Regions from separate parts of the Halonatronomonas betaini genome, predicted to be linked through region 4. Evidence: riboswitches for the same ligand, from Rfam matches in the RefSeq annotation. Region 4 holds a riboswitch; each other region holds the start of a gene.
What was found. A riboswitch is a leader RNA that binds a small molecule or an ion and turns the genes downstream of it on or off. The one in region 4 is predicted to bind cyclic di-GMP.

Region 1 (3,218 bases), on a different contig from region 4:
CCAGAATATCTTTCATCACCTGGTAAACAAATTCAGCTGTCTGATCAACAACTTCTCCGTTATGAGTCATGTGGACTAAATTCATAAATTCTTCTTTAGAAATATCCTCTTCTATAAATAATGGCAGACTTCGGGCTATTCCACCGAGCTCAACATTATCAGCACCGATAAGTGTATCTGAAACTTTAAATATATTCAGAGTATCCTTCATCGAATGATCCATATACATCTCAGTATTTTCAACATGTTTTATCCAGTCAGCTTTAAATTTCTTAAGGTTAAACCCCTTATTATCAGAGATCGATCTTAAAAGGGCCAGAGCCTGTTCGCCATAATGACTTAAATCTCCAGCTGCTTTACCTTCATGGAAATTAGACATTGGAGCTCTGAATTCATTGATGATTCCTGTGTATTCTTCTTTTAATTTGTCTGTATCATAAACCCAGTGTGAGCCAAAAGATAGGGCATCTGCTATAAATACTGCCATTACAATATCTTCCCTTTTATTTTTCATGCTTAACCCTCCTGTATAGTTATTTATCATTTATTTAATATTATAGACGATTAAAACTAAAAAGAAAATAAAGCTGGTTACAATTTTTGGCTTTTAACATAATAAAACATTGATTTATGTAATAACAAAAATCATGCAGGATAAATTTAAAATATCCTGAATGATTATATAAGAAAACAAAATAAGAGGTGAGAAGATGATTACTAGAAGAAGATATAAGTTATTAGCTGATTTTAAAAAAGTGAGTCAGTTTTTAGTTGATATTTATAATGTAGGCACATTAAACAGTTATCTCTTACAACAATTTTTTGAATATGCCCATACTCATCCGTATTTTAATTATCAATCTGCTCATCGATTTGGTATCTGGGAGGAAAAAGGAGAAATCATTGGTTTAGCATGTTATGAGATGGATTTAGGAGATGCTTTTTTAGTTGTAAAACCAGGTTATAATAAATTATTATTTGAGATGCTTGAATATGTTGAAAAGGAATTATCAACAATTAAAGATGGAAAGATTATTTTAAATGTATGGATTACAGATAAAGAAAAAGTTAAAAGAGATCTATTACAAAATAATGGTTATAAGAAAGAATATAAAGAAATAGTAACTATATTCTCTTATGAAAAAGATTTTGTTGAATTTGACCTGCCATCCGATTATTCATTATTTACACTGGAAGAGGAAAATGATATAAAGAAGATACATGATTGCCTCTGGAAAGGGTTTGATCATGGTCCTAATCCTGATGATGATTATGAAGGAAGGTTGCTAATGCAGAGTGGACCTAACTTTAGAAAAGATTTAACAACTATAATAAAGGCCCCTGATGGAGAATATGCCTGTTATGCAGGGATGTGGTTTGACACTCAGAATAAATATGCTTATTTAGAGCCTCTGGCAACAGTGCCTGAACATAGAGGTAAGGGCCTGGCAACAATTGCTCTGACTGAAGGTATGAAAAAGACTAAAGCATTAGGAGCAGAGTATTGTTTTGGAGGAGCACCTGACTTTTATAAAAATATAGGTTTTGAAACAGTAGCGTATAGAGAAAGATGGCAGAAGATATTAAATTAAAGCCCTGGAATTTTATGGATTTAAACTCCAGCCAGAAGAGCAAAATATACTGATACTTTCGGAGCATTATTCCGATAAATAAGGGTACACTTATAGAAATACAATTTTATTTATCTTTAACTATGGTATACTTTAATTAATAAAAATAAAAAAATCATATGGGCAAGGTCAGCGAAAGCTGGCTTGCGCAAAGCTATGGGTCTAAAGAATTTTTTTCTATGACTGCCAGGTTGCAGCAATTATATTTCTGTCGCAGCCTGATTTGCGACAGTTTTTATTTTAATTTAAAATTAAATCGATTTTTCTAAGGAGGAATAATTTAATGAAAAAAAAGACAATTTTTGTTGTTTCACTTATTCTGTTTACGATTGTTGTAGCAGGTTGTACCGGTGATTTTTTAGGAGATGGAGTAGATACAGATCAAGAGACCGGCCAACTGGCTTTATTTATCGCTGATAATGCTGTTAATGATCTTGAACATGTTTATGTTTATATCGATGAAGTTAATGTTAATCATGTAGATGGCGGCTGGGAGACAATTAATAATTTTGAAGATGAAGAAGATGAAATGTTAAAAGTTGATTTATTACAGCTTCAATTTACAGAAAAAAAGTTAGGAGATAAATTTTTACCTGAAGGCAATTACAATAAAATTAGACTTAAATTAGCTGATGAAGATGGTCAGGGATATTTATCAAGGTTAGTATTTGATGATGGTTCTGAAATGCCTTTGAAAGTTCCTGCTGGTCAACAAAAAGGTTTTCAGATTGATTACAATTTTGGAATTGAGAGAGATACAATTACTTCGATTGTTCTTGATGTTGACCTGACAAAACTGGTTTTTGCTGGGAGATCAGATAAAGCTATTTTAAATACACAGGCTGTAAATGTAATTGATAAAAATTATGCAGGAAATATTCTTGGTCGGGTATTAGGTAAATTTGAGGAAGATGGAGATATAAAAGAAGAATTTATAGATATTGATAATAGAGATGTTTATGTTGAAGCATATAATGTTAATGATTATGATTCAGAAGCTAAAGAGTTTAAAGATGGTGCGGAACCTGAAGCTATCTCATTGACTTCAATTGAAGAGATTAGTGGTAGAGATGCTGGTTCATTTATGCTCCGAGGTCTTTCTGATGGCGAATATAAATTAAGAGCTTTTGTTGGCTATAAAGAGCAAAGCGAAGATGAAGATGAAGATGAAATGAAAGATGAAATTGTGATTGATGACTCAGATTATGAAGTTAAAATACTTGAAGAACCAGTTTCGGTTATTGTTGGTGAAAAAATAGAGTTAGATGATCCAATTATTTTATCATCTGTTGATTTAGAAGAGTCTGAAGAAAATGATACTGAAGAAGATACAAATGGAGATGATTCCGGAGAAGACGAAAATGAAGACAACTCTGAAGAATAAACAGATTAAGTAAACTTTAAAATATAATAGTATTATTTAGAAGCCTGGCAGTAAAATGCCAGGTTTTTTAAATTGAACTCTAAAAAAGTTGGAATATGACTGAGATATGACTGAAATATGACTGATATATGACTGAGATAATTCTAAATTTGGTATAATAATATTAATAATAAACATTATTAATTTAGGAGGATAAATAAAAT
Region 2 (3,218 bases), on a different contig from region 4:
TAATCATCGTTTCCAAGTTTAATTGCTGTATCCTGTAGTAATGATCTAACATCTCTAGCTCTAATACCTTCGCTTAGCATTAAGCCAGCAAGACCAGATACATGGGGTGCAGCCATCGAAGTGCCAGACATATAGCCAAACTTATCATCTACTAGAGTACTATAAATCAATGATCCAGGAGCAGTTACATCTATCTCAGGTCCATAATTGGAATAACTTGCAACCCCAGGCATATCTGAGCCATTTTCTTCAAGGGCTCCTACAGCAATAACCTCTGGGAATGCAGCAGGATAAATAACTCCTCTGGAGCCATTATTTCCAGAAGCAGCGACAATTATTATGCCTTCAGCAGCAGCTCTTTCAATAGCCCTTTCTAGAGTTTTAGGGACATGATTAGGATCACTCATACCTAAAGATAAATTTATAATATCAGCAGTCTGCCTTGGTTGATTATCTAAAAGACCGGCAGCATAAAGAATTCCCTGGGCTAGAGACCATTCAGAGCCATTTCCATCATCACCTAGTACCTTTACAGCCATTAATTCTGATTCCCACATTACTCCGGCGGTACCATTGCCATTATCTCCTTTAGCACTAATTATTCCAGCAACATGTGTACCATGATTATTATAATCCATAGCATCTGAATTATTATCAATAAAATTATAACTCGAATCTTTATCTATAAAATCAGCCAGTTCAGGGTGGTTATAATCTATGCCAGTATCAAGTACAGCAACTCTAACCCTGTCTGAACCTGTTGTCTGTCTCCAGGCCTGAGGAAGTTTAATCGCTGAAGCTGCCCATTGTCTGGAAAAATTATCATCATTAGGGATTACGTAATCCTGGGTGGTAAAAATATGGTTGGGCTGGCTTGACCTAATATCAGAAGAACTTTCAGCTGAACTCATTGCTGAAACACGAGCACCATTGTCAGGAACTTCAACCAGGATTGCATCCAGCTCTGGCATAAAATCAAGAGCTCGGTATCCCATCTCTTCGACTTTATCAATAGCTTCGCTTTTACTTAATCCACTATTTAAATGGATTATCATTTCATTTTCAGACTGACTTTCAGTATTTACATTATTTATACCTGAAGAATTACTCAATGAAGAAACAGAAGAAGTTTCAGTTGTCGTTGTTGAGCTTGAGAAATCATGGTTAATACTTATAATGCCTTCAATATAGGTGCCTTCAGGTTTATTTGTCGAATCAATTTCCTCTGAAAGAGAGGAAGAACTTGAACAGGCAGATATTATAAATATAAAACTAAACAATAAGGCTGCAAGCGCAAATAATTTAGTATTTTTTTTCAAGATTGTTCGGACCTCCTGAATAACAATCCTGAATAAAGGCAATAAAAAAACTACTCCGAAGAGTAGTATTATAAGTTAAGCTACTCCCTTCGGTAGCTGAACCACCCAATAACTATTGGGCTTCAGGCTTTGCGGACCTGCCTTACGACAGGGGTGCCTTTATCAAAGGATGTTATTAAATTTTTAAAACATATTTTTAATCTTTGGATTCATTATATCATAAAGATAAAAAAATGTGTATAATATTAAAGAATTATTATTTGTTATCCAGAGAAAATAGTCCTAATTCCTTAGGTTGATAATCAGGAAAAATTTCCACCAATCTTGTTATCAGAGCATCATACTCTATTTTTTCAATATCTTCAATTAACTCATTGACCTGATTAAACTGCTCTCTGGTTATATCTCCCTGGTCCTTAAGGTCGGCATAAGCTGAAAAGAAAGCTGTTAAAGCTTTAAGCTTGATACTTTCATCACTGGGCATTTGGGATCGCATCCTCATAAGACATATTCTCAGGATCAACAAAACGGATATGATCCTCATCGAAATGGAGGTTAACCAGTCCAGTCTGGCCAGTTCTCTGCTTGGCAATAATAATATCGGTCTTACCCTGGGTTCCTTCAAGTTCTGCCTTTTCCCTGGCAGCAGCTGAAGTATGAGCCTCTCTATAAAGGAAGATAACTCCATCAGCTATCTCTTCAATATTTCCTGAATCACGAAGATCAGAGAGCACAGGCCGTTTATCCTGTCTGCTTGTAAAGCTACGGCTGATCTGTGATATCAATACAATCGGGACCTCAAGCTCTGAGGCCATATTTCTCAGCTGGAGTACGATTTCACCGACAGCTCTGGCTGTATTCTGAGCACTATCTTCAGGTAATTTGACCATCTGGAGATAATCAATAATTACTAGCCCCAGCTCATCTAGCTGTGACTTAAACTTTCGCAATCGGGCCCGAATCTGGGCAACATTCAAACCACGCTCATCAGAGATCATCAGCGGATATTCATGCATCTTATTTAAAGCACTTGAAATCTTCTCATCCTCAGAATCACTGGTTTCTCCCTGACTGTATTTCCAGGCATTAACCATTGCTTCCTGAACGATCATCCTGTCAACGATCTCCTGGGCCTCCATCTCAAGTGAGATAATTCCAACAGGAATATCCCGGCGGAGAATATTCTGTGCAATATTAATAGCAAAAGCAGTCTTACCCATAGAAGTGGAAGCAGCAATAACATTCAGGTGGCCTTTCTTGAAACCCCCTATCATTCTATCCAAACTCATATAACCGGTCTGAACCCCGGTATCAGTTAAATTATTCCGACGGTCAATATAATATTCATAGGATTTTATTAAGGCCTCTTCCATAGAAAAGATATGTTTTTCAAGATCACTGGCCTCACTTGTCGCAGTGAAGACAATCTCCTGGGCCCGGGATTGATACTGGTCAATAGTTCTATCAGGATCATTAGCCAGCTCCTGGAGCTGGTTGGCTGCCTGACGCAGAAGTTTTTTCTGATAATCTTCCTTAATCAGGTCAATAGTTGGCTTTAATTCTTCTCTGGAGTTATAGCCAGAAGTAAGCCGTTCCATGATCTCTTCAGGATCATTAACAAGATTACCCTCTCTAAGTTTTAATAATAACTTTGTCCTGGAGATCCCGCCATCCCGTCTAAACTGTTTGAGTAACTCCTCGTAAATCAAACTTGCCTGAGGATTATTAAAATGTCTATTTTCCAGTTCATCAGCAGCTTGATCGATCTGGTCTGGATACTGAAGCAGAATCCCTAATAATTGAAATTCATGGTTGTTCTCTGGCATTAAAACTTACCTCCTTCTAATCATTCTGGTTCTTCCCATTCAAGGTTGTCCCAGCTTAAATCACATGTAAAAT
Region 3 (3,218 bases), 160 kb from region 4:
TCCGGAAAATCTTGAAGTCTGGTGGCAGGAGGTTGGCAATTTAGTTTTAACCAGTATGTAATATTTTCTTCAAAACATTTGCATTTAGGAGGTAAATCTTATGAAGAAATTTATTCTTTTTCTCTTCATAATTGGAATTGTCTTTGTGTTCAGCGCTATAGATTCTTATGCAATTGTAACAAGAGGCGGAGGCTTACCAACCAGAGTACAGTCTTTATTAGTTGATAAGGTAGAATTAATTCCACAGCTTGCAGATTATGGATGTACTGGAGCTGGAACATTGTTAGTAGGTTCATTTGATTTTGGGTCTGGTTTACAACAGATATTGATGGTTGATCTTTCAGGGATTGGAGAAAATCCTGATTTAAATTTCCCTGGAGGACAAACTTTCCAGGTTAAATCTAATGATATCTTATATGCTTCTGTTAATGCATGTGAAGCAGGATATGCTCATTGTATGATTATCCTGGAAGCAGGAGTCAATTATGAAGATGAAATTCTTGAAGTATGGTGGCAAGAAGGAGAAACATTAATAATGGTTAGTCGATAAAATATTAATTACCATAACCTGTAGAACCTAGGTTCTACAGGTTTCATTTTAATAAATTAATTTATCTAAATTATTTAACTGCATTTCTAACTGCCTGAATTATCCTATCTCCACTAAAAGATTGAAAAATTAATAAAAAAAAAGTAAAGAGACAGGTTTTAACCTGTCTCTTTAAGTAATAGGGGTTTTATTAAAAATTCTAGTCTAACCCTGGTTCATCATCGGTAAATTCATTTATATAATCTATTTCATATCCATTTTCATCAACTATAATATCAAAAAGATGCCAGTGCATTCCATTTTCATCTGTAGGAGCTTCATATTCAGTCCATTCACCGTTTTCACGAACGCGAACCATTGCTTCAGAATCACTTATTTCTGGTACATCTTCTCGATTATCTGAATCATACATTGAAAAGTTTTTAATGAAATATATATAGCGACCTTCATATAATCTTTCAATCCGAATAGTTTCAGGTTCATTATTCTCATAAGTTAAAATATCTTGATCAAGTTCAGCATAGGGATAACTATTTCTAGAACCTTGATCCTGATAATAAATATGATAACCTTCCTGGCTGGAATCATTACTATCTGGAACTATTAAGTGTGCATCAAGGTCCTCGACACCTTCTTGCCAGTTTAATTCAAATAGCAAATCTGCACTTATTGTACTTTCTTCATTTCCATTATCACTATCTGATTCATCATCTTCACTATATTCTTTATATAATCTAAAATTTATGTTAATTGTTTGGCCATCTTCTTCCACTTCTACTGTTCTTGAAACAGGCTCATAACCGTCTCTTGTTACTGTAATTTCAGTATTGTTATCAACATCTTCTAATCTATAATTACCATCACTTTCTGAGTATGTTACTGAGTTACTGTCTGTTCTCACTATCCTGGCATCTTCTACAGGGTTATCGTCACTGAAAGTTTCAACAACTGTACCACTAACCTCACCTCTAACAGGTCTATCACCGGTAAAAGTAACTATATCACTGGATGAAGAACAGCCTGTAATTGCAAAAACAACAAATAAAACCATGATAGAAAACACAATTTTTTTGATATTTCTCATAATATCCTCCTTAAAAAAGCCCATAAAAAACAAAAAACTACTCCGAAGAGTAGTGTAAATTAATCCCTCCGGTAGCCGAACCACCCTGTTTATCAGGGTATCTAGCTTTGCGAACCTGCCTTTCGACAGGAGTGCCTTTATCTCAGGTAAATATTTTATTTGTAAATAATTATAATATGAATAATTATAAAAAACAATAGGCTAAATTAATTATATTATTAATAAATATCCTTAACTATCAAGTTAATATAAGTTCTATTTCTAAATGTTGTCCATTCTGGCTGATAAAGGAGATCAGCATAACCAGATTTAACTCTCTCAAACTTATCAGCCATATAAAATCCTATGCTTTCAATATCATTAGACTCAAATTTTAAATGTCTTTCTTTAATTAAATTAGGATTATCTATTTCAACATCTTTAGATAAAAAAACAGGATGTCTATTTTTATGCCCAAAGGGAGCAAGTCTGTATAGACTATCAAGTAAATCTGAGTTAACCCTATCTAAATCTAATTCAAGATCGTAAGTCTCCCTTTTATACTCAATACCTTCTGCTAGCTGATTAACTTTTTCAAAAAAGTCTCTAAATCTTCCAGCTTTTAATTTTAAACCAGCAGCCAGCTTATGACCTCCAGTTTCTTCTAACATACCTTCTTGCTGACATCTCTTTAAATTCGCATAAATATCAAAAGGCTCAATACTTCTGGCACTTCCTTTTAAGGTCTGACTATCAATAACAATAGCTGGTTTATTATATTTGCTAGAAAGTTTGCCGGCTATCAAACCAACTAGCCCCCTTAAAATTTTACCCTTAACCAAAATCACATTCAATTCTGGTTTGATTTTCTTATCAACTATCTCCATTATTCTATCTGTTAATTCTTTTCGTTTCTCATTATTTGAAATTAATTGATGAGCAAGTTGATTTAAATCTTGGGCTGGTTTTCTTTCTTCATATAAAAGTAAGTCAAGAACAGGCTCAGGCGATCCCAGTCTTCCTGTTGCATTAATGGCTGGACCTATCTGATAACCCAGATCCGAAGCAGTAATTGCTTCAGGTGATTGGCACAAAAAAGAAGTTAATTTATCCAGGCCAGGATTTATATCGCCTGAACAAAATTTTTCTAGACCGGCAGCAACAATATATCTGTTTTCACCTACAAGTGGAACAACATCTGCGACAGTAGAAAGAGTTACAAGATCAAGAACCTCATCAAATGATTCCTTTAATAAAGCCTGACCTACTCTCCAGGTAATTCCTCCTCCAGAGAATTCTTTAAATTGATAATTCCCACTTTTTACTTTTAGATCTATAAAATTATCACCTAAAATTTTCAAACTCTCTAAATCGTCATTTTTATGATGGTCAATAACTATAACTTCAATATTATCATCTTTTAACTCATTTATTTCTATCTGATTAGAGATACCACAATCCAGGGTTATAACCAGTGATGGCTTTAATTCTTTTTTGATTAACTCAACTGATTTTTTTGAAAGCCCATATTCATCCCGATATCTATCACCACTTAATATTTTGATATTAGCTCTAGAATCAAATTTTTTAACTGCCTTATAAAGA
Region 4 (3,218 bases):
TAAAGGAGGTGAAACCATTAAGTAAAAAATATATAAATGGACTTACGTTATCGATACTAAATAAAAATATTTATTACTCAGTTTCTTACAAATAAAAATTGGAGGTTATTAATATGAAGTTATTTAATAGAGTTATTTTGTTAAGTTGTATCTTATTATTTGTATCAATTCTGTTCGCACCTGGACTTGAGGCTTTTCCTGTGGAAGTTACTGATGATTTAGGTAATGAAATTGAAATTACCGAAGAACCTGAAACTATTATTTCTCTTTCACCAAGCACAACAGAAATGTTATTTGCAATTGACTTAGAAGATAGGTTAGTTGGTGTAACTACTTATTGTGATTACCCTGAAGAGGTTAGCAAGATTGATACAGTTGGAAGCATTAGTGAGCCAAATATAGAAGTTATTATAGATAAAGACCCGGATTTAATAGTAACTGCAGGTATCACATCAGTCGATATTATTAATAGACTCCAGGATTTAGGTCTAACAGTAGTTGGATTTGAAGCTAATGATATTCAAGAAGTTTTTAGCAACTTTGAAAATCTAGGCCTTGTCACTGGAAAAACTGATCAGGCCGATCAGGTTGTAAACGATATGGAAACAAGAATGGATAAAATTTTGGAGCTAGTTGAAAGTCAGGAGGAAAGGCCAGAAGTATTTTACGAAATCTGGAATGAACCTATAACAACAGCCGGTGGAGACACCTTTATTGATAATATGATTGAGCTGGCAGGAGGTATAAATCTTGGGGCAGAAATTGATGCCGGCTGGCCTCAAATTGGGATGGAAACATTAATAGATTTAGATCCAGAAGTTTATATCTCCACTCCTCATAGTGCTGAACATCAGGTGACAGAAGAAAAGATCCTGGGCAGAGATAACTTTGAAGTGTTAACTGCAGTTGAAAACGAGAGAGTTCATGTAATAGATCAGGACATCATCAGCAGGCCATCTCCAAGGTTAATTGACGGTTTAAGAGGCCTGGCTATTTCAATCCATCCAGAACTAGAAGAAGAATTAGAGGACATTTAACTGCTTGCTAACATATTAGCTGGAACCAGAAGCAGCTATATTTCATAAGTTAAGACAACAACTGCCGGTCAGGAAAAAATATGGCCGGCAGTTTATCTATCAAGACTAACTCTATTATTGTTATCCTTATAACACTAAATTTTTATTTAAATTAAGCTAATTTGTTACTTTCAGCCGATTGAAATGACTTGCAATTCCATTAGAAAATTGGTACTATTATACTATGTAAAACAATAATAAATATTGGGCAAACCTGCTGTGAGGCAGGGACGCAAAGCCGTGGATCTTATAAATTTATAAGACTGCCTGGTTGCCGCTTGTTTTCAATGTGACATCAACCGGCTATGAAGCCGGTTTTTTTAGTATCATTAATTTCTGGAGGGGAAATTATGCTAAAGATTTCAGGCGATAAGATATTAGTAGAAGAAAAAGAAGATATGATGAGATATCCTGTGCTTTCAGCTGGCGATAATGTAGATCTATTTGTTGATGGCAATTTAATAGAAAAAAGAGCAATAGTAACAGGAGATTCGGATATTAAATATAGAATAAAAGATAAAGATTTAAGTTATAGCTCTTCTAAAACTATTGATGTAGAAGTTACTGAAGATGAGATGGAAGCTTATTTGGAAATCAAAATACAGCCAGCTAAAGATTACCAGGTAAAATTAGTTGAACAAAAAGGAGTATCAGTTCTGGTTAGTTCTGAGACTTCCAGAGAATATCCTGAAGTTAAAAAATCTGAAATATTACAGGCAATTCAGCAGGCTGGAATTATATATGGTATTGATCAGGAAGTAATTTCTAGCCTGGTTAATACCCAGGAAAATCAAAGAGTATTAATTGCAAAAGGTAAAGAACCTAAACCTGGCAGAACGGCTAGAATTGAACCAGTTAATATCAGAGAGGAAAGTAATATCGAATATTTTCATAAACATATTATATCTGTTCTACCTGGCCAGGTAATAGCAGTTAAAAAAGAGGCAACCCCTGGTCAGAAAGGAACAACAGTTAGAGGCAAAACAATTAGGCTGTCTCCACCAGATGATCCAGAAATCATTTTAGGTGATAATGTTATGTCTAATCCAGCAGGTAATAAAATAATCGCTTTAGAAGCTGGCAGACCTGTAATTGAACATAGAAAAGACTCTGTAAAAGTATCAGTAATCCAGCAGCATAGAATTGAGGGCGATATTGATAGGGATACAGGTAAGATCTCTTATTCAGGTGACTTAATTGTTACCGGTAGTATTCAGGATTTCTTTGGTGTCAATATCGAAGGAATTCTTAAAGTTAGAAAACATATCAATAATGCAGAGATAATAACCGGTGGTGATATTTATGCTGGCCACAATATTATCGGTGCAAATTTAAAGATAGGTATTTCTTCAGAAAAAGATGATATAATTGATGAACTTTTCAATAAAAATATTAATATCTTTATTGGTACTTTCGAAAAAATGTTAAATATATATAATGAAGATAGAGAAGTAGTAAAGATTGACCGGAAATTTAGAACATTAATTTCTAACTCTAAAAAACTTTCTAAAATAAAATCGGAGCTAATAAGTAGCTGTCAGCAGGTATTGAAAAATAAAAGACAGGAAAATAATCCTTTTAAAGATAGTATAAAGTTATTACATCAGTATCTGCTTGGATATAAGAACTATTCAAAAGATAGCTATGCTCAATTAAAGGAGATAGCAAATAAGATAGATAATAAACTTTACAGGCAGCAGGCTTTTGGTAAAAGCAATTTAGCTGCCGGTTATATCCAGAATTCAGAGATAACAGCCAGTGGAGACATATATCTTTTCCAGCAGGGGGTATACACATCAACTATTAAGACAGCTGGAAATATAATCGGTAATAATAAAACTTCCTTTTTCAAAGGTGGAACCTATAATACAGGAGGCTGGTTTGCTGGAGGTGCTGTTGGCGCAGAATTAGGTACAACAAAAATAAAAGTTAAAGCAGGATTTCTAGCCCGTGAAATCAAGGAGAATGTAATAGTAGTTGGTCCTGAAGACAAAATGAAATTTTCAGCTGGTAGCAAAAATATTTATATTAAAGTAAATGAAGATGGCAGATTTGAGTCCCACAGCTGGCCAGGCTGGCAGAACTGGATTGACGACAAAGTCGACCAGAATATCAAAAGAATCTGGAGCAAAAGGTCAAAAT

Region 1: another riboswitch for cyclic di-GMP. It lies ahead of I0Q91_RS07485 (DUF4382 domain-containing protein); the one in region 4 lies ahead of I0Q91_RS03675 (FapA family protein).
Region 2: another riboswitch for cyclic di-GMP. It lies ahead of I0Q91_RS11675 (S8 family peptidase); the one in region 4 lies ahead of I0Q91_RS03675 (FapA family protein).
Region 3: another riboswitch for cyclic di-GMP. It lies ahead of I0Q91_RS04460 (carboxypeptidase-like regulatory domain-containing protein); the one in region 4 lies ahead of I0Q91_RS03675 (FapA family protein).

What each region holds. Positions count from the first base shown of each region.
Region 1 is NZ_JADPIE010000003.1:417,018-420,235, reverse strand. Features, by position in the region: gene I0Q91_RS07495 (ADP-ribosylglycohydrolase family protein) at 1-514, opposite strand, end outside; gene I0Q91_RS07490 (GNAT family N-acetyltransferase) at 711-1,592, shown strand; cyclic di-GMP riboswitch class I at 1,744-1,830, shown strand; gene I0Q91_RS07485 (DUF4382 domain-containing protein) at 1,915-3,015, shown strand; gene I0Q91_RS07480 (fasciclin domain-containing protein) at 3,217-3,218, shown strand, end outside.
Region 2 is NZ_JADPIE010000007.1:40,264-43,481, forward strand. Features, by position in the region: gene I0Q91_RS11675 (S8 family peptidase) at 1-1,319, opposite strand, end outside; cyclic di-GMP riboswitch class I at 1,408-1,487, opposite strand; gene I0Q91_RS11680 (hypothetical protein) at 1,576-1,803, opposite strand; gene I0Q91_RS11685 (replicative DNA helicase) at 1,793-3,145, opposite strand; gene I0Q91_RS11690 (DnaD domain protein) at 3,166-3,218, opposite strand, start outside.
Region 3 is NZ_JADPIE010000002.1:285,197-288,414, forward strand. Features, by position in the region: gene I0Q91_RS04450 (hypothetical protein) at 1-61, shown strand, start outside; gene I0Q91_RS04455 (hypothetical protein) at 101-550, shown strand; gene I0Q91_RS04460 (carboxypeptidase-like regulatory domain-containing protein) at 750-1,634, opposite strand; cyclic di-GMP riboswitch class I at 1,702-1,780, opposite strand; gene I0Q91_RS04465 (single-stranded-DNA-specific exonuclease RecJ) at 1,853-3,218, opposite strand, start outside.
Region 4 is NZ_JADPIE010000002.1:125,258-128,475, reverse strand. Features, by position in the region: gene I0Q91_RS03680 (ABC transporter substrate-binding protein) at 114-1,037, shown strand; cyclic di-GMP riboswitch class I at 1,274-1,355, shown strand; gene I0Q91_RS03675 (FapA family protein) at 1,427-3,218, shown strand, end outside.